4 regions of the Streptomyces sp. NPDC088350 genome follow, and region 4 is predicted to be linked to each of the others. Evidence: riboswitches for the same ligand, from Rfam matches in the RefSeq annotation. Region 4 holds a riboswitch; each other region holds the start of a gene.
What was found. Region 4 has a riboswitch for cyclic di-AMP ahead of ACIQBL_RS01110 (transglycosylase family protein). Riboswitches for the same ligand answer to the same signal wherever they lie in the genome.
Positions count from the first base shown of each region.

Region 1: it holds a riboswitch for cyclic di-AMP, as region 4 does, so the genes downstream of both, ACIQBL_RS12840 (peptidoglycan DD-metalloendopeptidase family protein) here and ACIQBL_RS01110 (transglycosylase family protein) in region 4, are expected to answer to the same signal.
Region 2: it holds a riboswitch for cyclic di-AMP, as region 4 does, so the genes downstream of both, ACIQBL_RS44355 (M23 family metallopeptidase) here and ACIQBL_RS01110 (transglycosylase family protein) in region 4, are expected to answer to the same signal.
Region 3: it holds a riboswitch for cyclic di-AMP, as region 4 does, so the genes downstream of both, ACIQBL_RS39830 (transglycosylase SLT domain-containing protein) here and ACIQBL_RS01110 (transglycosylase family protein) in region 4, are expected to answer to the same signal.

Region 1 is NZ_JBIVNL010000003.1:651,387-656,895, reverse strand. Features, by position in the region: gene ACIQBL_RS12850 (tyrosine-protein phosphatase) at 1-579, opposite strand, end outside; gene ACIQBL_RS12845 (alpha-galactosidase) at 750-2,822, shown strand; cyclic di-AMP (ydaO/yuaA leader) riboswitch at 3,125-3,287, shown strand; gene ACIQBL_RS12840 (peptidoglycan DD-metalloendopeptidase family protein) at 3,292-4,230, shown strand; gene ACIQBL_RS12835 (SGNH/GDSL hydrolase family protein) at 4,422-5,207, shown strand.
Region 2 is NZ_JBIVNL010000019.1:42,463-47,971, forward strand. Features, by position in the region: gene ACIQBL_RS44340 (GNAT family N-acetyltransferase) at 1-339, opposite strand, end outside; gene ACIQBL_RS44345 (HPr family phosphocarrier protein) at 528-809, shown strand; gene ACIQBL_RS44350 (GntR family transcriptional regulator) at 972-1,676, opposite strand; gene ACIQBL_RS44355 (M23 family metallopeptidase) at 1,865-2,620, opposite strand; cyclic di-AMP (ydaO/yuaA leader) riboswitch at 2,633-2,798, opposite strand; gene ACIQBL_RS44360 (M16 family metallopeptidase) at 3,013-4,401, opposite strand; gene ACIQBL_RS44365 (M16 family metallopeptidase) at 4,398-5,509, opposite strand, start outside.
Region 3 is NZ_JBIVNL010000014.1:161,923-167,431, forward strand. Features, by position in the region: gene ACIQBL_RS39810 (hypothetical protein) at 14-541, shown strand; gene ACIQBL_RS39815 (polyprenyl synthetase family protein) at 548-1,558, opposite strand; partial or broken gene ACIQBL_RS39820 (MFS transporter) at 1,783-2,070, shown strand; partial or broken gene ACIQBL_RS39825 (peptidase S15) at 2,075-2,575, shown strand; cyclic di-AMP (ydaO/yuaA leader) riboswitch at 2,807-3,009, shown strand; gene ACIQBL_RS39830 (transglycosylase SLT domain-containing protein) at 3,015-3,488, shown strand; gene ACIQBL_RS39835 (HAD family hydrolase) at 3,591-4,406, opposite strand; gene ACIQBL_RS39840 (LacI family DNA-binding transcriptional regulator) at 4,513-5,509, opposite strand, start outside.
Region 4 is NZ_JBIVNL010000001.1:238,213-243,721, reverse strand. Features, by position in the region: gene ACIQBL_RS01120 (septum formation initiator family protein) at 1-95, opposite strand, end outside; gene eno (phosphopyruvate hydratase) at 213-1,499, opposite strand; gene ACIQBL_RS01110 (transglycosylase family protein) at 1,821-2,516, opposite strand; cyclic di-AMP (ydaO/yuaA leader) riboswitch at 2,526-2,698, opposite strand; gene ACIQBL_RS01105 (transglycosylase family protein) at 2,892-3,866, opposite strand; gene ACIQBL_RS01100 (cytochrome P450) at 3,993-5,357, opposite strand.

The DNA.
Region 1 (5,509 bases), on a different contig from region 4:
GTGCTTGGCGTTCGACTCCAGGTAGTCGGCGAGGATCGCCTCGCGCTCCACGCCCACGGCGACAAGCGTCACGGCTATCGACAGGCCCGCGCGGTCCTTGCCCGCCGCGCAGTGCATCAGCGCGGGGACGCTGTCCTCGGCGAGAGAGCGCAGCACCTGGGAGTGCTCGGTGGTGCGCTCCTTGATGATCGTGCGGTACGAGGCGATCATCCGGTCGGCGCCCTTGCCGTCGCCGAGGATCCCGCGCAGCTGTTCGATCTCGCCGTCCCGGACCATCTTCCAGAACTCGGAGCCGTCCGCCGGGTCGCTCAGCGGCAGGTTCACATTGCGCACTCCGGGCAGCTCGACGTCGGGGCCCTCCAGCTTCTGGTCCGACGCGTTGCGGAAGTCGAAGATCGTGTGCAGCCCGAGGGAGGCGAGGAACGCCGCATCCTCGTCGGTCGCGTGCGCCAAATGGCCGCTGCGGAACAGCACTCCGTGCCGCACCTGCCGTCCGTCCACCGTCGGAAGTCCGCCCACGTCCCGGAAATTGCGCACTCCGGACAACTCCGGCTCGGTCGACGGAATCTGCTGCGTCACGAGGACTCCTCCCACTCGGCCCGACGGCGCGGCTCACCGGCGGGCACGTTCCCGACGATACGACATCGATTCCTCGGGCCATGAGTTGTCCACAGACGTTGCCTCACAGGCCCCGGGCCATTGATGATGTTGCCACTTGAGTGGACTTGTTCGAATCTGTGAGGGACTTGATGCTGGAGATCGCCGAGAACGGCCGTACGTGGGTGCTGTCGGGCCCCACGAGCAGCTACGCCGTCCATCTCACCGAGCGCGACGAGCTGCTCCACCTGCACTGGGGCCCCGCCATCGCCTTGGCGGACGCCGAGGAGCTCGCCGCCCGCCCGCTGCCCGGCGGCTCCTCCTTCGAGTCCCCGCTCGACGGACGCGAGGAGTACCCCGTCGAGGGCGGCCCCCGCTTCGCCCGGCCCGCCCTGTCCGTGCGCACGCCCGAGCGCCGGGGCACGGAATGGACCTTCGAGCGCTACGACACCGAGGACGACGAGCTGCGGCTGCGCTTCCGGGACAGCGGACTGGCGATCACCCTGCACTACCGGACGCGCGGCGACGTCGTAGAGCGCTGGACGACCCTGGACAACGACGGGCCCGGGGCTCTGGAGCTGTTGCGCGCCGACTCCGCCGTGTGGACGTTGCCCGAGCGGGAGGGATGGGGGCTGTCGCAGTTGCACGGGCGGTGGGCCGCCGAGTCCCGGCTGGTGCGTTCCGGTCTCACCTACGGTGAGAAGGTCATCGGCAGCCGTCGCGGACACACCGGACACCAGCACCTGCCCTGGGTCGCCCTCGACCTCGACGCGACCGAGGAGCGCGGCGAGGTCTACGGGTGTGCTCTCGGCTGGTCGGGGTCCTGGCGGATCGCCGTGGCCCAACTCTCGGACGCGCGCGTGCAGATCAGCGGCGGCGCCGGGTACGACGACTCCGGGCTGCTGCTCCTGGAGCCGGGGGAGTCCTTCACGACCCCCGTCTTCGCCGGCCTGTGGAGCGACGGCGGCTTCGGGGCGGCCAGCCGCACCTGGCACACGTACCAGCGGACGTACGTCATCCCGGACGCGGACCAGGACCGGCCGGTGCTCTACAACTCCTGGGAGGCCACCCAGTTCGACATCTCCGAGGAGCAGCAGGGCGTGCTCGCGCGGCGTGCGGCGGCGGCCGGGGTCGAGCTGTTCGTGGTCGACGACGGCTGGTTCGGGAAGCGCACCAGCGACCGCGCCGGACTCGGCGACTGGACCCCGAACCCGGACCGCTTCCCCGGCGGTCTCAAGCCGCTCGCCGACTACGTGCACGCGCTCGGCATGCAGTTCGGCATCTGGGTCGAGCCCGAAATGGTCAATCCGGACAGCGACCTGTACCGCGCGCACCCCGACTGGGTGCAGTTCCAACCGGGACGAAAGCGGACGGAGTTCCGCAATCAGCTCGTGCTGAACCTGGCCCGAGAGGACGTCCAGGAGTACCTCTGGGAGCGCCTCGACACGCTGCTGACCAGCGCCCCGATCGACTATGTGAAGTGGGACTTCAACCGCTGCTTCACCGACGCCGGCTGGCCCGGCGAGGCCTATCCGCAGCGCCTCTGGGTCGACCATGTGCACGCCCTGTACGGCCTGTTGGACCGGCTGCGGGCGGCCCACCCGGGCGTGGCCTTCGAGTCCTGCTCGGGCGGTGGCGGCCGGATCGACCTCGGCATCATGAGCCGCACGGACCAGGTGTGGACCTCGGACAACACCGACCCGCTCGACCGGCTCGCCATCCAGCACGGCTTCAGCCAGATCCACCCCGCGCGCGTGATGGCCGCCTGGGTCACCGACAGCCCGAACACCCAGCTCAACGACCGGGTCAGCAGCCTGCGCTTCCGATTCGTGAGCGCCATGGCCGGGGTGCTCGGCGTGGGCGGCGACCTCTCGGAGTGGACCGAGGAGGAACTCGCCGAGGCCCGCCGGTGGGTGGACCTCTACAAGGAGATCCGGCCGCTCGTGCAGCACGGCGACCTCCACCGGCTGCGCCCGCCGACGGGCGGACTGAGCGCCGTGCAGTACGTGCGCGGCGACGAGACCGTCGTCCTCGCCCTGCTCCAGGCGCAGCACTACGGCGAGCCGTTGCCGGCGCTCCGGCTGCGCGGGCTCGACCCGTCGGCGTCGTACGAATGCCTCGAAACGGGCGAAGTCCACCGAGGCGCGGTCCTGTTGCATCACGGGCTGCGGACCGGGTTGCGTGGTGACCTCGATGCGACGGTTCTCCGACTGCGTCGCATCTGAGCCTTCTGTCCTAATTGCAGCCTTCGTTCCAACTCGCTCTGGAATAAGGGAACCTGAGGGGCATGTACGTGATCAGCGTCATATTCGTGACCGTACGTCGTTCGTCATGTTCACGTAATTGACGTGCTTTTCCAGGGGAATTGAAGGATGGACCCCCGGGGAATTCACGGAGGGTGACTGTGAATTCCCACAGGGGATCACAAGAAACGCATATCCGTGGAACCTCCTGCTTGTCCCTTTGCGTCTTCCTCGCTTACGTTCGCCACCAATCCGGACGGACGCCCAATCCTGCCGCCGCCCGGACTCCGCACACACCCACCCGTATGCGGCAGGAGCGGGGGACCCACAGGTAGGACGCCTGTTCCGGTCTCCGGAACGGGCTTGGGGTAAAGCCGCGACCAGCGCGCGGCCGGGCATCTCCAGCCCGCACCCGACAGCTCACCTCGCAGGCGCCGGAGAGGAATTCGTCATGCCCGCGAAGGGTAAGCACCGCCGCCCGAAGTCCCCGCGACTCGCCCGCTCGATAGCCGTAGCCGGAACCGGCGGCGCCGCGCTCGCCCTGCCGCTCATGGGGGCCGCCGGCGCCCATGCCGCGACTACGACTTCCGCTCCGGAAAAGGCCGTTCAGTCGGTTCCGGCCAGTGAGAAGACGGTTGCGGAGAAGACGACCGCCAAGGCCGCGAACGTGAAGACGTATGCGGTGAAGGCGGGTGACTGGCTCGCGAAGATCGCCGAGGACCAGGACGTCACCGGCGGCTGGAAGAAGATCTACCAGGACAACCGTGAGGCCATCGGCGGCGACCCGTCGCTGATCCACCCGGGCCTGAAGCTCACCCTCGGCCAGAAGGCCACGACGAGTGGGACGGGCAAGTCGTCCAAGTCGTCCAAGCCGTCCGGTTCTTCGGCGCCCTCGTCCTCGTCGTCGTCCTCCTCGTCCTCCTCGTCTTCCTCGAAGAGCACGACGGCGACACAGAGCGCCGAGAGCACCAGCACCTCCAGCGGCTACACCCTCCCCGTGGTCGGCGCCACCATCGGCACCGGCTACCACGTCGCGGGCAGCATGTGGTCCAGCGGCTACCACACGGGCGTCGACTTCGTCGTCCCGACCGGCACCACCGTCAAGGCGGTCGCCGCCGGCACGGTCGTCTCCGCGGCCTACGACGGCGCCTACGGCAACGAGGTCGTGATCCGGCACGCGGACGGCGAGTACTCGCAGTACGCGCACCTGTCGCAGCTGTCCGTCTCGGCCGGCCAGACCGTGACCGAGGGGCAGCAGATCGGCCTCTCCGGTGCGACCGGCAACGTGACCGGCCCGCACCTGCACTTCGAGATCCGGACCACTCCGTACTACGGCTCGGACGTGGACCCGGTCGCCTACCTCCGCTCGCACGGCGTCACCGTCGGCTGACCTCTCGGGGCCCGGCGCAGGGCAGTTCCTGGCGTCAACGCCCCTGCTCAGAGGCTTATTCCGACTTTGGGCAACCCTTTACAAGTGGCTTATCTCACCGCCCGTCAACCCCTAAATACGATCGCGTAGGTCACACTCCAGGGTGAATTATGGTTGCCGTGGCTAACGATTCGAAGAGCGACAGCAGATCAGTGATCGGGTCGTACGTGGCGGTGGGGGACAGCTTCACCGAGGGCGTCGGCGACCCCGGGCCCGACGGGGCGATGGTCGGCTGGGCCGACCGGTTCGCGGTACTGCTCGCGGACCGCCGACCCGAGGGCGACTTCGAGTACACCAACCTTGCCGTGCGCGGGAAACTGCTCGACCAGATCGTGGCCGACCAGCTCACCCGGGCCAAGGAGATCGGCCCGGACCTGGTCTCCTTCTGCGCGGGCGGCAACGACATCATCCGTCCCGGCACCGACCCCGACGAGGTCGCCGAGCGCTTCGAACGCGCGGTCGCCGACCTCACCCGTGCCGTCGGCACCGTCATGGTGACGACCGGGTTCGACACCCGTGGTGTGCCCGTGCTCAAGCATCTGCGCGGCAAGATCGCCACCTACAACGGACATGTCCGGGCCATCGCCGACCGGTACGGCTGCCCGGTGCTCGACCTGTGGTCCCTGAAGACGGTCCAGGACCGGCGGGCCTGGGACGGCGACCGGCTGCATCTCTCTCCCGAGGGGCACACGCGCGTGGCGCTCCGCGCAGGCCAGGTCCTCGGCGTCGAGGTCCCGGTCGACCCGGACCAGCCCTGGCCCCCGCTGCCGCCGCGCGGCACGCTCGACATCCGGCGCGACGACGTGCACTGGGCGCGCGAGTACCTGGTGCCGTGGATCGGGCGCCGGTTGCGCGGCGAGTCCTCGGGTGACCATGTGGAGGCCAAGGGGGCGCTGTCGCCGGGCGACATCAAGATGCGGATCCAGTCGGTGGCTTGACGGGGTGACGACGGTGACGGGGTGACGGGTGCGACCGCTGTGCCGGGGGCTGTACGGCTTGGTAGGTCCCGGCGCGGCGGGTTGGACCGGTGGGATGACCTCGCGGGAGTGCTGGTCCGTCGACGGGTGAACCGGGGTGTCGACGTGACATGACCGGGAGCCGTCCCTCGCCCCGGGGTCACATCCCGGTGCCCGCACGCGCCCGCCGTAGGCCCGCACGCGCACGCGTGGCCGCGCCCGCGGACTCGCCCGGCGGCAGGATGGTGCTGGCGGCCCGCACGCGCACGCGTGGCCGTGCCGCC
Region 2 (5,509 bases), on a different contig from region 4:
CTCGGCCTCGTCGGCGGGGGCGGAGGCGGCACGCCCGTCGGCACTAATGCGGTCATAGCGTACGGTGGCGATGAACTCGCCGCCGACCGTGGCCGCGAGTCCCACCCGGTCCACGAAGTCGTGGTGCGTGAAGCGGTGGACGTCCTTGGCGGACAGGCGAGGGTACGGCGCGAAGAAGCGGTAGTACTTCGACTCGTCGGAGACCTGCTCGTAGAAGCTGACCAGGCGATCGGCGTCGTCGACGGTGATGGGCCTGATGCGCGCGGTACCCCCGTCGCGCAGCACCACGTCGGCTTCCCAGTGGGCGGGGTACTCGTGCCGGTCCGACGAGGTCTGCATGGGCCCCAGCGTACGGCTCGCGTCCGACAACGGCGCGAGGCAGTCTGTGGGGGAAAGCAGCGAGGGGAAGTCGGGCCGAGGCCGCGGTCCGACGCCCCGCTCCGGACGGTTCGCAGGGCCGTTCCGGGCTCGCTTCACGTGTGGGAAACTGGTCTAGACAACCCTGAGACTCTGAAGGGCAGCATCACATGGCTGAGCGCCGCGTCAACGTCGGCTGGGCGGAGGGCCTTCACGCCCGCCCCGCCTCCATCTTCGTCCGGGCCACCACGGCCGCGGGTATCCCCGTGACGATCGCCAAGGCCGACGGCAACCCCGTCAACGCGGCCTCCATGCTCGCGGTCCTGGGCCTGGGCGCCCAGGGCGGCGAGGAGATCGTCCTCGCCTCCGAGGCCGAGGGCGCGGACACGGCCCTCGACCGACTGGCGAAGCTGGTGGCGGAGGGCCTCGAGGAGCTCCCCGAGACCGTCTGAACGGCTCCCCATTGATGGGGGCGGTGCTTTTCGCCCAAAAAACGATGTACCGCAAGCTCGAAGGGCTCGTCCGAATTACCGGGCGAGCCCTTCGCAATTCCCCTTGCGGGCAGCAGAAATAATCCCCCGCGAATTATCTCCTCTTTGTATACGGTGCCCGTGTTAATGCCGCAGGCCGGACATGTTTACGGGAGGTTGCGAAGTCCTCACACGATCCGGGCCGTGCGCGCCGTTCGCCCCGCCGGGAAAGCGCAGCCGGTGCGCGGTGCCCGCCCGCTCGGTGTGCAGGGCCGTGATCGCCCGCGCGCGCTCGCTGTCGCCGCGCGCCACCGCGTCCACGATGGCCCCGTGCTCGGCCCAGGACTCGACGGGGTTGGCCGGCGCGTCCACCGCGTACATCCAGGCGATCTTGTGCCGCAGCTGGGTCAGCATCGAGGTCAGCGCGGGGCTCCCGGAGGCCTGTGCCAGCGTCTCGTGGAACCAGCTGCCCAGGGAGCGCAGATCCTCGCTGTTGCCCCTCCTGGCGCGCTCCTGGCCCAGCCTGACGAGGCCGCGCAGCACCTTCAGGTGGGCCTCGGTGCGCCGCTGGGCGGCCCGCGAGGCGCCGAGCGGCTCCAGCAGCATCCGCATCTCCAGCAGGTCGGCGGCCTCCTGCTCGGTCGGTTCCGCGACGCACGCGCCCGCGTGCCGCCGGGTCACCACGAACCCCTCGGCCTCCAGCGTGCGCAGGGCCTCCCGGACAGGGACGCGCGAGACACCGTACCGGCGCGCGAGGAGTTCCTCCGTGAGCCGGCTCCCGCGCTCGTAGACACCGGCGACGATGTCGTCCCGGATCGCCGTGCATACCGAGTGCGCCGGAATACGCATGTCCGACCTCCGCCTTAATCCCCGTGAAACGTCGACGATTGACGTGTGTTCCGTGACTCTATTGCAATGAGCGGGAATTTCCGATGGCGGACCGGAATCCATGCATATTTTTTGGACAGATGGGCTCCGGAAACGCCGAAAGCCCCGGCCGGGCGGGCCAGGGCTTCGGGAAGGGCGGCGTTGTGTCGTCAGACGTTCACGCCGTGCGTGCGGAGGTAGGCGACCGGGTCGACGTCGGAGCCGTACTCGGCGGTCGTCCGGGCCTCGAAGTGGAGGTGCGGTCCGGTGACGTTGCCGGTCGCCCCGGAGAGGCCGATCTGCCGGCCCGGGGTGACCGTCTGGCCGACGCTGACGCCGATGGACGACAGGTGGCCGTACATGGTGTACATGCCGTCGGCCATCTTGATCACGACCTGGTTGCCGTACGAGCCTCCCCAGCCGGCCGCGACGACGGTGCCGGAGCCCACCGCGTGGACGGAGGTGCCGGTCGAGGCGTGGAAGTCGATGCCCGTATGGGCGCCGGAGGACCACAGGGAGCCGCCGGTCTTGTAGCCGGTGGAGACGTACGAACCGTAGACCGGCGCGACGAAGGTGTTGAGCTTCTTGCGCTCGGCCTCGCGGGCGGCGCGTGCCGTGGCCTCGCGCTCCGCCTTGGCCTGCGCGGCGGCCCTGGCCCGGGCGGCCTCCTTGGCCAGCGCTTCGGCGGCGGCCTGCTTCTGGGCGGCGGCCTGGGCGTCGATCTTGTCGGCGACGGACTCGCCGATGGCGACGACGGGGGTGAGACCGGTCTGCTCGACGGAGGTCTCGGCGGCGAACGCCGGGGCGGTGGCGAGGGTACCGACGACGCCGGTGGTGGCGAGCGCCGCGACGCTCGCGGCGCGAACGGTGGTGCGGTGGGTCCGGCTCGGGCGACGGTGCTTCCCGGTGGCGCGGGTGAACGCCATGGAGTGGCTGGTCCTTTCCTTCCTTCTCGCCTACCGGGTTAGCTGACGGGTTCGGAGCAGGAAGGTCTCCTACGGACCCCCTCGCGGTACGCGGGCGTCCGATTCACCCCAGGGACTCTTGATGTGGGTCCCCGGCTCCCCTGGCTCGCGCCGTACGGGGACTCGGCGATGACTGTCCGGTGCCGCGAGTGCGGCGCGGTGCCTGACGGACAGCCGGACCGACGCTAAGGGGGGCCACTTTCAATCCCCAAACGGATCACGGCTTTTGTTGGGTATGCCACAGGGCAGACAGGCAACCTCTCCCCAATTCGGACATTAGGGAGCCCTGGTGACTCTTTTGTCACCAGGGCTCCCACACGCGCGTGCTGCTACGCGGCTCTCCGCGCGACTCTCTACTCGGCCGGTACGACGGTCACTTCGCCGATGCCGAGCGCCTCCACGGGCTCCTTGATCTGCTCCGCGTCGCCGACGAGGATCGTCACCAGACGGTCCACCGGGAAGGCGTTCACGACCGCCGCGGTAGCCTCCACGGTGCCGGTCGCGGCGAGCTGCTGGTACAGCGTCGCCTGGTAGTCGTCGGGCAGGTGCTGCTCGACCTGGTCGGCCAGCGTGCTCGCCACGGCCGCCGCGGTCTCGTACTTGAGCGGCGCCACCCCGACGAGGTTCTGTACGGCGACATCGCGCTCGGCGTCGGTGAGGCCGCCCTCGGCGAGCTTGCGCAGGACCGTCCACAGGTCGTCCAGGGCGGGACCGGTGTTCGGGGTGTCCACGGAGCCGCTGATGGCGAGCATCGAGGCGCCCGTGCCGTCGGGTGCCGAGCGCAGCACCTGGCCGAACGCGCGCACACCGTAGGTGTAGCCCTTCTCCTCGCGCAGGACGCGGTCCAGGCGGGAGGTGAGGGTGCCGCCGAGGCAGTACGTGCCGAGCACCTGGGCGGGCCACACGCGGTCGTGCCGGTCGGATCCGACGCGGCCGATGAGCAGTTGGGTCTGGACGGCGCCGGGCCGGTGCACGATCACGACCCGCCCGGTGTCGTCGGCGGTGACCGGCGGCACGGGGCGCGGCCGGCCGGCGGAGCCCGTCCACGAGCCGAGGGTGTCGGCGAGCAGCGCGTCCAGGTCGATGCCGGTGAGGTCGCCGACGACCACGACGGTGGCCGTCGCGGGGCGGACGTGCCGGTCGTAGAAGGCGCGTACGGCCCCGGAGTCGATCTTCTGGACGGTCTCCTCGGTGCCCTGGCGCGGGCGCGACATGCGCGAGGTCGCCGGGAACAGCTCCTTGGAGAGCTCCTTGGCCGCGCGGCGGGACGGGTTGGCCGTCTCGTGCGGGATCTCGTCGAGGCGGTTGCGGACCAGCCGCTCGACCTCGCTGTCGGCGAAGGCGGGCGCCCTGAGGGCGTCCGACAGCAGGCCGAGGCCCTTGGCCAGGCGCGAGGCCGGGACCTCCAGGCTCAGGCGCAGCCCGGGGTGGTCGGCGTGCGCGTCGAGGGTGGCACCGGAGCGCTCCAGCTCGGCGGCGAACTCCTCGGCGGAGTGCTTGTCGGTGCCCTCGGAGAAGGCGCGCGCGGTGATCGTGGCGACACCGTCCAGACCGGCCGGTTCGGCCTCCAGGGGCGCGTCCAGGAGCACCTCCACGGCGACGACCTGCTGGCCGGGGCGGTGGCAGCGCAGGACGGTCAGGCCGTTGCCCAGCGTCTCGCGCTCGGGCGCCGGGAAGGCCCACGGCCTGGCCTCGCCGGCCTGGGGCTGCGGGTGGAATTCCATCGTGGCGAGCTCGGTCACTTGGCCGCCTCCTCGTTCTCGTCGCCGGCCGCGGCCGCTGCTTCGTCGTCCTCTTCGTCCTCGTCCGCGATCGGCTCGTACACGAGCACCGCGCGGTTGTCGGGTCGCAGGCGGGCCTTGGCGACCTCCTGGACCTCCTGTGCCGTCACGTCCAGGACGCGCTGTACGGCGGTCAGGGCGAGCTGCGGGTCGCCGAACAGGACGGCGTAGCGGCACAGTTCGTCGGCGCGGCCCGCGACGGTGCCGAGCCGGTCCAGCCACTCGCGCTCCAACTGGGCCTGGGCGCGCTCCATTTCCTCGGCCGTGGGGCCCTCCTCGGCGAACCGGGCGAGCTCCTCGTCGATGGCGGCCTCGATGACCGGCACCTCGACGTCACCGGACGTCTTGACGTCCAGCCACCCCAGGGAGGGCGCTCCCGCCAGTCGCAGCAGTCCGAAGCCGGCCGCGACGGCCGTACGGTCGCGCCGTACAAGGCGGTTGTAGAGGAGCGAGGACTCGCCGCCGCCGAGGATGGTGAGGGCGAGGTCGGCCGCGTCGGACGCGCGCGTGCCGTCCTCCGGGAGCCGGTAGGCGCACATCAGGGCGCGGGCCGGGACCTCCTCGACGACGACCTCGCGCAGCTCGGCGCCCATCGTGTCGGGCAGTGCGCCGTCACGGGGCGTCGGCTTGCCGTCGTGCGCGGCGATGGATCCGAAGTACTTCTCGACCCAGGCGAGTGTCTGCTCGGGGTCGATGTCGCCGACCACGGACAGGACGGCGTTGTTGGGCGCGTAGTAGGTGCGGAAGAACGCGCGCGCGTCCTCCAGGGTGGCCGCGTCCAGGTCAGCCATCGAGCCGATGGGCGTGTGGTGGTACGGGTGGCCCTCCGGGTAGGCGAGGGCGGTCAGCTTCTCGAACGCGGTGCCGTAGGGCACGTTGTCGTAGCGCTGGCGTCGCTCGTTCTTGACGACGTCCCGCTGGTTCTCCATGGACTCGTCGTCGAGGGCGGCGAGCAGGGAACCCATGCGGTCGGCCTCCAGCCAGAGGGCGAGCTCCAACTGGTGGGTGGGCATGGTCTCGAAGTAGTTCGTGCGCTCGAAGCTGGTGGTGCCGTTGAGCGAACCGCCCG
Region 3 (5,509 bases), on a different contig from region 4:
CGAAGGGGTCGCCATGCACGCCACCCAGCACCTCACCGGATACGCGGCCACGGGCGCCGCGGTCCTGGCACTCGCACTCGCCGGATGCGGAAGCGGCGGCAGTAGTGGAAGCGGCGGCTCGGCCGCCGCACCGGCCGCGGTCACCACGTCGACGACCCTGATGACCGCCAAGGTCGCCAAGGTGGGCACCGTCGTGACCGACAGCAAGGGGTACGTCCTCTACCGCTTCGACGCGGACTCGATCCACCCGACGAAGGTCAGCTGTTACGGCACCTGCGCGGTGGTCTGGCCCGCCGCGACCGCCAAGGGCGCCGTCAGCGTCAAGGGCATCGACAAGAAGCTCGTCTCCACGGTCAAGCGCTCCGACGGGACCTCGCAGCTCACCCTGGCGGGCTGGCCCCTGTACCGGTACGCCAAGGACGACCAGCCCAAGGAGGCCTACGGCCAGGGCGTGGACGGCACCTGGTGGGCGGTGACACCCACCGGAGCGAAGGCCGCGGCGGCCACCGCCTCCGGCAGCACGGGAGGCAGCGGCTACTGAACGGGCTCAGCCCGCGCGGTGCACCACCGCGTCGCACATCTCCAGGAGGGCGACCTTCGCGTCGCACTCGGGGAGCGGCGCCAGGGCCGCGCGGGCGTCCTCCGCGTAGCGCACGGTGTCGCGGCGGGCCTGCTCCAGGGCGGGGTGTCCACGGAGGCGGGAGAGGGCCTCGGCGAGCCGGGCGTCGTCCGTGAGGTCGGAGTCGAGGAGTTCGCACAGGGCGATGTCCTCGGCGAGACCGAGGCGGGCCGCCCGCTCCCTCAGCCGCAGCACCGGCAGGGTGGGGATGCCCTCGCGCAGGTCCGTGCCCGGGGTCTTGCCGGACTCGTGGCCGTCGGAGGCGATGTCCAGGACGTCGTCGGCGAGTTGGAAGGCCACGCCGAGCCGCTCGCCGTACTGGGTGAGGACGTCCACGACCGTGTCGTCGCAGCCGGCCATCATCGAGCCGAAGCGGCACGCCACCGCGACCAGGGAGCCGGTCTTGCCGCCGAGCACGTCGAGGTAGTGCTCGACCGGGTCGCGCCCGTCGGACGGGCCGGCCGTCTCCAGGATCTGGCCGGTGACCAGCCGTTCGAACGCCTCGGCCTGCACGCGCACCGCTTCGGGGCCGAGGTCGGCCAGAGTGTGCGACGCGCGCGCGAAGAGGAAGTCGCCGGTGAGGACCGCGACCGAGTTCCCCCAGCGGGTGTTGGCGCTGTCCACGCCCCGGCGCACGGCCGCCTCGTCCATCACGTCGTCGTGGTACAGCGTGGCGAGATGGGTCAGCTCGACGACGACGGCCGAGGGCACGACACCCGGCGCGTAGGGGTCGCCGAACTGGGCGGCGAGCATCACGAGGAGCGGCCGGAACCGCTTCCCGCCCGCGCGCACGAGGTGCTGGGCGGCCTCCGTGATGAAGGGGACCTCGCTCTTGGTGGCTTCGAGCAGACCCTCCTCGACTGCCGCCATTCCGGCCTGGACATCGGCTTCCAGAGCCTGGTCCCGCACGCTCAGCCCGAACGGCCCGACGACGGTCACGAGGGGTCTCCTGTCTGCTGGTGTCCCTGGGCGGTCACACGGATTGTCGATAGGTCGCTGCCATCACTCAAGTCAGCGTATCCGGTCGGCATTCGATCACCGGTGCCACCCACCCCCGTCCAGGCCAGGCGGTATCGGATCACGACCGGTATGTTTTTGATCAACTGATAAGAACGGACATTTATCGACTTACCTGGAAGTAGTGGAGCGCGTCCCGAACCGCACTGGAAGCCGAGCCCGACAGCGAGCCGCCTCCCGAGGACGACCACGCCTTCTTCGGCCAGCCCAGGGGCCTGCTCACACTCTCGGGGCTGGAGGTCTGGGAGCGCTTCTCGTTCCTCGGCATGCAGGCCATCCTCGTCCTCCACTTCGCGGATTCGGTCGCGCACGGCGGCATGGGCATGTCGTCCGGAACGGCCGCGTCCGTGTCCGCAGCCTACGGAACGCCGGCCTATCTCGTCTCGGTCTCGGACGGCTGGCTCGCCGACCGCATCCTCGGCCTGGTCAAGGCAAGCACCCGGGCGTCGCATCCGGCTCGCGGTGTCGTCGGCGTACTGGCCGTGGATCTGGCCCCAGCCGGAGTCGGCGGCGGGGTTCACGCCGGACCCGGAGGGGAGTGCGCTGGAACTCCCGGTGCGGGACCGGGAGTTGACTGCCGATATTCGTTTCGGCGAACCCGAGGAGGCCGAGCCGCTCGGGGTGCACCACCCGGCCACGCTCGACGAACCCCGGCACGGCGGCACGCGCGTGTACCCGGACGGGCTCGAATTCACCGAGGACGCGCTGGAGACGTACACGATCGACGAGGCGGACCCGTTGTCGGCCCGTACGCGGTCCGACCGGTCGATCCGGCCGCACCGGCCGGAGCCGGGGTGGGACACGACCGTGCGGACGCGGTCGGAGATCACTTGCGACGAAACGGACTTTCTCACCTCTAACGAGGTGATTTGCACCGAGGGTGGCGAAGTGATCTTTCACCGGACCCGGGAGAAAAGGATTCCGAGAACTGCCAGTTGAGGATGAATGCCCGATTTGCCGTTCTTCATTCTTCCGTGAGTTGGGTCACGCGTTTCCATGAATGGCCTGTGTCCCGGTCTGCCCGCGTTTCCCCTTGCGCCGTTTGACAGTTGAAGCTTGGCTCGCGCAAAGGATCAAGTGCCCCATACGCCCCAGACCAAGGTCAATAGGGGTGAGGTGTGATTCCGCCACTTGTTCCGGACATGTGCTCTCGCATACGTTCCCGGCCTGTCGAGCGGAACGCCGAATCCTGCCGCCGCCCGGCATCCCAGTCACGAACACATCTCGCACGGCAGGAGCGGGGGAACCAGGTAAGTCGCCGGACCGGCCATTGCACCGGGACGGCTTGGGGTTAAGTCACGTCCGTGAGGGCGTGGCCGGGCACCTCCCAGCCCGAACCCGACAGCTCACCTCGCAGGCGACGGAGAGGAACCTCGTCATGCCTGCAACCGCTCAGTCCCGCCGCGCCCGCCTTGTCCGCCGTGCCGTTGTCGCCGGTACCGGTGTCGCGATCCTCGCCCTGCCGATCGTCGGGGCGACCTCCGCTTCCGCGGCCACCACGTCTTCCACCTCGACCACGCTCGCCGGGTACCCCAACACCCTTGACGGGTGGATCCGGGAGTCGCTCGCGATCATGGCGCAGAAGGGGATTCCGGGGACGTACAACGGGATCTACCGGAACGTGATCCGTGAGTCGTCCGGTAACCCGTACGCGATCAACAACTGGGACTCCAACGCGGCGGCCGGTACGCCGTCGAAGGGGTTGCTTCAGGTGATCGACCCGACGTTCAGCGCGTATCACGTTGCCGGGACTGCGTTCGATCCGTATGACCCGGTTGCGAACATCACGGCTGCTTGTAACTACGCGGCGGCGGTGTACGGGTCTATCGACAACGTTTACGGGGCTTACTAGAAAACGTTGGATCAGCCACGACGGTTGTGTTTTGAGTGGCACCGCCGTCGTGGCTGGTCGCGCCCGCGCGGCGGAGCCGCAAATTGATACAGCCCCGCGCCCCTAAAAACCTTCGCTGAGGAGTCTTTCCAGGACCAGGGCGATTCCGTCGTCCTCGTTCGATGACGTCACCTCGTCCGCCACCGCCTTCAGTTCGGGGTGGGCGTTGGCCATCGCCACTCCGTGTGCCGCCCAGTCGAACATCGGGATGTCGTTCGGCATGTCGCCGAAGGCGATGGTGTCGGACGGGGTCAGGCCCAGGTGTTGGGCGGCGAGGGCCAGGCCGGTCGCCTTGGTGATGCCGAGTGGCTGGAGTTCGACGGTGCCGGGGCCGGACATGGTGACCGAGGCCAGTGAACCGACCACCGAGCGCGCCGTGGACGCCAACTCGTCGTCCGCCAGGGCGGGGTGGCGCAGCAGCACCTTGCTGATGGGTTCGGACCAGAGGTCGTCGCGCCGGCCCACCCGTACCGCGGGGAGCGTGGGGTGCGGCATCAGGTAGCCGGGCTCGATCAGGGTGAGGCCGTCCACGCCGTCCTGGTCGACGGCCGCGTACACCTGGCCCACCTCCGCCTCGATCTTGCCGAGCGCGGTCTCGGCCAGCTCCCGGTCCAGGGTGACCGACCAGAGCAGACGGTCCGCGCCGGCGTCGTACAACTGCGCGCCCTGTCCGCACACCGCGAGCCCCCTGCTGCCGAGGTCGTCGAGGAGCGGGCGCACCCTCGGGGCGGGCCGGCCGGTGACGACGAGGTGCCGGGCGCCGGCCGCCGTGACCCGTCGCAGTGCGGCGAGGGACCGGTCGGAGAGCGTGTCGTCGCCGCGCAGCAGCGTTCCGTCCAGGTCGGTGGCGATCAGTGCATATGCGAGGGGTGCGGCCATGATCAGAGAATACGGATGGAAAGGCCCCCGGACTCGACGCGAACCGGACGGCTGCCGCCTTCACATGCGTTGACCGGTGTTCCGGTTGACTTGACGGTGACGGCGGTCATGCCGACTCCCGGACGACCAGTTCCGTCGGCAGGATCACGCCCGCCGTGTCCTCTCCGGCGATCTGGGCCAGCAGCATCCGCACCATCTCGGCGCTGATGCGGTCGTAGGGCTGGCGCATGGTGGTGAGGGCCGGGGTGATGGAGGTGGCCGCCGCCGAGTCGTCGAAGCCTCCGACAGCGATGTCATCGGGGACCGAACGGCCGGATTGTTGAAGGGTGTTGACGACTCCCAGGGCCATGAGGTCCGAGGCTACGAACACCGCGTCGATGTCGGGGGCCTGGGACAGGAGTCTGCGGGCCGCTTCCTCGCCGCCCGTGCGGCGGTAGTCGCCCTCGACCACGAGCGCGGGGTCGTGGGGCAGACCCGCCTCGGTGAGGACGTCCCGGTAGCCGGCCAGGCGGTCGGGGCCGCCCGGGGCGTCGAGCGGGCCGGTGACCATGCCGATGCGGCGACGACCCCCGGCGACGAGGTGGCGGACCATCTCCTGGGCGCCGTCCCGGTCGGCCGCGGCCACGTAGCTGTACTTGGAGGCGGTGCCGAGCGGCTTGCCGCAGGCCACCAACGGGATGCCGGCGTCGCGGAGTTCGGCCGCGACCGGGTCGCCGCTGTGGTTGGAGACCAGGAGGACGCCGTCGACGTGGCCCGAGGTGATGTACCGCGTGAGGCGGCGGCGGTCGTCCTTGGAGGAGGCCAGCATCAGCAGCAGCGGGATGTCGTGCCGGGCCAGGTGTTCGGTGCAACCCCGCAGCAGGACATTGAAGTTGGGGTCCTCGAAGAACTTCTCCTGCGGCTCGGTGAGGAGGAACGCCACCGAGTCCGACCGTCCGGTGCTCAGGGAGCGGGCGTGCCGGTTGACGACGTAGCCCGTCTTCCTGATCGCCGTCTCCACGGCGGTGCGCGCGGCCGGTGAGACGTAGTGGCCGCCGTTCAGGTACCGGGAGACGGTCCCCCGGGAGACCCCTGCCTCCCGGGCCACGTCGTGGATGGTGGGC
Region 4 (5,509 bases):
TTGGTCTGGGAACGGTAGACACGGGCCGCCGTCTGCTCGCCGAGCAGCTTCAGCCTGGTCGCGGTGGAGAACCGGTCCCGGTCCTTCACGGCCATGTCCCGCCTCCCCTTCACACGTGCGTACGTCCCCGCACACGGTACGGGACCGGGTGCGGGGACGTACGTACGACTGGCTGAGGATTGACCCGGTGGATCCCCGGGAATCCGGTGGGGTCAGCCCTTGAAGCGGGGGAACGCGCTGCGGCCCGCGTACTCCGCCGCGTCGTCGAGGATCTCCTCGATGCGCAGGAGCTGGTTGTACTTGGCGACGCGGTCCGAGCGGGCCGGGGCGCCGGTCTTGATCTGGCCGCAGTTCACCGCGACGGCGAGGTCGGCGATGGTGGTGTCCTCGGTCTCGCCGGAGCGGTGGGACATCATGCACTTGAAGCCGTTGCGCTGGGCCATCTCGACGGCGTCCAGGGTCTCGGTCAGCGAGCCGATCTGGTTCACCTTGACGAGCAGGGCGTTGGCGGTGCCCTCCTCGATGCCGCGGGCGAGACGCTCGGGGTTGGTGACGAAGAGGTCGTCGCCGACGATCTGGACCTTGTCGCCGATGCGGTCGGTGATGACCTTCCAGCCGGCCCAGTCGTCCTCGTACAGCGGGTCCTCGATGGAGACGAGCGGGTACGCGGAGACGAGCTCCTCGTAGTACTCGGTCATCTCGGCGGCCGAGCGGGACTTGCCCTCGAACTCGTACTTGCCGTCCTTGTAGAACTCGGACGCGGCGACGTCGAGCGCGAGCCCGATCTGCTCGCCGGGGATGTAACCGGCCTGCTTGATGGCCTCGATGATGAGGTCGAGGGCGGCGCGGTTGGACTCCAGGTTCGGGGCGAAGCCGCCCTCGTCGCCGAGGCCGGTGGACAGGCCCTTGGTCTTCAGCACCTTCTTGAGGGTGTGGTAGACCTCGGCGCCCCAGCGCAGCGCCTCGGAGAAGGACTCCGCGCCGATCGGGGCGATCATGAACTCCTGGATGTCCACGTTCGAGTCGGCGTGCGAGCCGCCGTTCAGGATGTTCATCATCGGAACGGGCAGCAGGTGCGCGTTCGGGCCGCCCAGGTAGCGGAAGAGGGGGAGGTCGGACGCCTCGGAGGCGGCGTGCGCGACGGCGAGGGAGACGCCGAGGATGGCGTTGGCGCCGAGGGAGCCCTTGTTGTCGGTGGCGTCCAGGTCGAACATCGCCTGGTCGATCAGACGCTGCTCGGTGGCGTCGTAGCCGACGAGCTCCGGGCCGATCTGCTCGATGACGGCGAGGACGGCCTTCTCGACACCCTTGCCGCCGTAGCGGTTCGGGTCACCGTCACGCAGCTCGATGGCCTCGAAGGCACCGGTGGAGGCGCCGGACGGAACGGCGGCACGACCCGTGCTGCCGTCGTCGAGGCCGACCTCGACCTCGACCGTGGGGTTGCCTCGGGAGTCCAGGATTTCCCGGGCTACGACGACGTCGATGGACGGCACGAGCATCTCCTTCTTGGGATCTGACGCGGCTACGGCAACACCGCAGCGGCTCTGCGAGACGAGCCTAACCGGCTCGGGGCGATTGGCCATCCGGTCGGCCGCCTGATGGACAGAACCGAGAGTAAATTGTTTCCGAACGGAACAAAGCGCTTCGCCAAAGAGCGCACAAAATCACCGGCGGGCACAAAAAAAGCCCCGCCCCGGTGCGTACGGGGGAACACGCACCGGAGCGGGGAGCCCGTGGGGGACGGGGGTGACCCTCACGAGGTCTCCATAGTGGACACCACGGCTGTGAGGGCGCTGTGGTTAAGCTACGAGCCGCGTATGTCACTTCAGGTGGAGCTGCTGGCCCGGGAAGATGACGTCGGCGTCGTCGATGATGTCCTTGTTCAGCTTGAACAGCTGCTGCCAGCCGCCCTTCACCTTGTGCTTCTCGGCGATGGAGCTGAGGCTGTCGCCCTTGACGACCTTGTACTCGCCGTCACCCTTCTTGACCTTCTTGCCGGTCGGGGTGGTGACGGTCTTCTTGGCGGCCGGGCGCTCGGCGGAGCGGGAGGCCGTCGTGTCCGTCGAGCGGGTGCTGGTGCTGCCACTGGAGGAGCTGCCGCTCGACGAGCTGTTGCCGCTCGAGGAGCTGCCGCCCGAGTAGGTGGCGCTGGAGAGGCCGGTGCCGCAGGTGGGCCAGGCGCCCTTGCCCTGGGCCGCGAGAACCTTCTCGGCGACGGCGATCTGCTGGGACTTGGAGGCCTGGTTCGCGGTGGAGGCGTAGGCGGTGCCGCCGTACGCGGCCCACGTCGAGGCGGAGAACTGCAGGCCGCCGTAGTAGCCGTTGCCGGTGTTGATGGACCAGTTGCCGCCGGACTCGCAGCTGGCGACCGTGTCCCACTCGGACGCGGTGGCGGCGGAGGCGCCACTGGCCGCCATGAGCGGGGCGGCGATGGCGACGCCGGTCACGCCGGCGAGCGTGGCGACGCGAGTGGCCTTGGACGGACGGCGGTGCTTGCCCTTGCTGGAAAACAGCATGGAAAATCCCAATCCCCTCACCGACGCCTACGAGGTGAGCTGTCGGGTTCGGGCCGTGTGAGTTGCCCGGCCGCACACCTCTCGGTGCGCGGCTTAACCCCAAGCCGGTTCCGGTGTCTCTCGACTCCCGGGCCCGGCGCTTACCTTGGGTCCCCCGCTCCTGCCTACGGCGCTTGACGCGACGAATGTTCCCGGAGGCCGCTGGCAGGACTCGGCGTGTGCGGCAGCCGGGGCTCGTGGTGACGAGCGGCCTTGACCGTAGACACGGAATCGGCGGAATTTCAAAGACGATCAGGGCTTCTGAGACTCATCCCACACTTTGATCAAACCGGACATTCGACGCGAAGCGTGACGTGAACTCCCGCTGCCCTCCTGCTACTTTTCGCCCGTTTCCGTACCGACGTCCAAGGTCTGACCGGCGGCGATCCGGGTCGGATCGGCGCCTATCACCTTTTTGTTCTCGGCGTAGAGCGCACGCCATCCGCCGTCGTAGCCAAGGGAGTCGGCGATGGACGCGAGGGAGTCACCGGCGCGGACCGTGTACGTCTGCGCCGTGACGCCTTCCTCGGCACCGGCTCCGCGGTGCTTGCCTGCGCTCGACCCACTCCCGAGCGCACCGGTGTCGACGAGGCTCCACTTGCCCGCCGCCTGCGCCGAGTTGTCCGATTCATCGAGTTTCGGAGATGCGGTCGCCGAGTCGTCGCTCACGGAAGGGGCGGCGGACTTGTCGGACTTGGCGGAGCTCGCGGAGTCCTTCGTCGCGGCGGGCGAGGGGCTGCTCGACGGGTCGCCGGTGGAGGAGTCGGACGTATCGGACGAAGTCGAGTCCGTGTTGCTGGAGTCGGACAGTCCGGAGGACGCCGAGGAAGGGGAGGAGTCCGTCGAGCCGGAGGAGTCCGTCGAGCCGGAGGAGTCCGTCGTGCCGGTCGACGGCGAGTCGCTCGCGACGCCCGTGTCGACGTTCGTCGAACCCGAGGTCGTGGTGAGACCGGAGAGCAGGGAGCAGGTCATCCAGGGCGAGGTGCCCCGGTCGTCGAGGATCTTCTCGGCGACGGCTATCTGCTGGGAGCGGCTGGCCAGGTCGGCGCTCGGGGCGTAGTCGAGGCCGCCGTACTTGCTCCAGTCGTCCTGGGACAGTTGCAGGCCGCCGTAGTAGCCGTTGCCACTGTTCTCGCTCCACGAGCCGCCGCTCTCGCACTGGGCCACCTTGTCCCAGGTGGTGCCGTCGGCGGCGTTCGCGGCGGCGGCGCCGAGGAGCGGGATGGCGATGGCGGAGCCGGTGACGCCGGCCGCGACGAGGAGTGCCGGAGCCTGACGGGGGCGACGGTGACGACCGTTCCCGGAGAGCATGCGGAGGCCTTTCGCGTGACGGCGGGGGGACCGCGCGGCGGGTGGTGCGGGGCGCCGCGCTGGTACGTGAACGTAGCCGCACTCGATCACTTGTCACAAGTCAATGCCACGTAGATCACGTGAAGATCACAGAGTTGAGGAAGTGTCATCTTCGGGTTTACGGGGTGGGATTGCGGGTTCAGGTTCGGGTTCACCGGGGCGGAGTGCCCGCTCGGGGGTGAACTCCACGGGCAGGGTGCGCAGTCCGCGCATGATGAGCCCGCCGCGCCAGCGCAAGTCGGCCGGGTCCGCGGCGAGTTGGAGGTCGGGGAGGCGGGTGAGGAGGGTGGCGAGCGCGGTCTGGCCCTCCAGGCGGGCGAGCGGGGCGCCGAGGCAGTAGTGGATGCCGTGGCCGTAGCCGAGGTGTTGATTGTCACGCCGTCCCAGATCGAGGACGTCGGGATCGGCGAACCGTTCCGGATCGCGGTCCGCGGCGGCCAGGACGACGAGTACGGGGTCGCCGGCCGCGATGTCCTGTCCGCCGAGGGTGAGGGGGCGGGTGGCGAAGCGCCAGGTCGCCAGCTCCACCGGGCCGTCGTAGCGCAGGAGTTCCTCGACGCCGGTTTCGAGGAGGCCGTGTTCGCCGGCGGCCAGGGACTTCTGGAGGCGGGCGCGCTGCTCGGGGTGGGTGAGGAGGGCGTAGGTGCCGTTGCCGATGAGGTTGACGGTCGTCTCGAACCCGGCGAAGAGCAGGATGAAGGCCATGGCGGCGGCCTCGTTCTCGGTGAGGTGTTCGCCGTGGTCGGAGGCGCGGATGAGGCCGGAGATGAGGTCCTCGCCGGGGAGGGGTTCCGGGCTGTCGGGGAGGGCCTCGCGCTTGCGGTGGATGAGGTCGGCGAGATAGTCGCGCATCTTCTTCACGGACCGGGCGACCCCGCCCCGCGGTCCGCCGCCGTGGCCTGCTTTTGTATGTCGCAGCATCATGCCCGCCCAGTCGCGGAAGTCGTCCTGGTCCTCGCGGGGGACGCCGAGCAGGTCGCAGATGGCGTAGATGGGGAGCGGGAAGGCGAAGTCGTGGATGAGGTCGGCGGAACCGGTCCGCGCGAAGCGGTCGATGAGGTCGTTCGTCAACTCCTGCACGCGCGGGGCGAATTCGGCCACCCGGCGGGGCGTGAACGCCTTGCTGACCAGCCGGCGCAGGCGGGTGTGGTCCGGCGGGTCGATGTTGAGCAGATGCGTCATCAACTCGGCCTTGCGTTCGCCCGGGATACCGGTCTTGCCCTTGGCGTGCGCCGGTTCGTCGTGGTGCGCGGGGTTCTTGGAGAGGCGCGGGTCGGCGAGGGCCTGCTTGGCGTCGGCGTGCCGGGTGACCAGCCAGGCCTCGACCCCGCTGGGGAGCCGCGTCCTGTGCACGGGGTCGTGCTCGCGGAGCCAGGCGTAGGCGGGGTAGGGGTCGGTGGCGAACTCCCAGGTGAAGAGTTCGGGGGCGGCGCGGGGCTCGTCGTGGTGCATGGCCCGACTTTATGCAGCGGGCGGAAGTGCTCCTCCGGTACATGGAGGGGCTCCTCCGCATCGGATGCCGTGGGCCGATTCCGCCTCGGCGATCCGGGTCACCGTGAGTGCGTGCCGGGGGTCCTGGATGCTGTCGCCGAAAATGTGACACT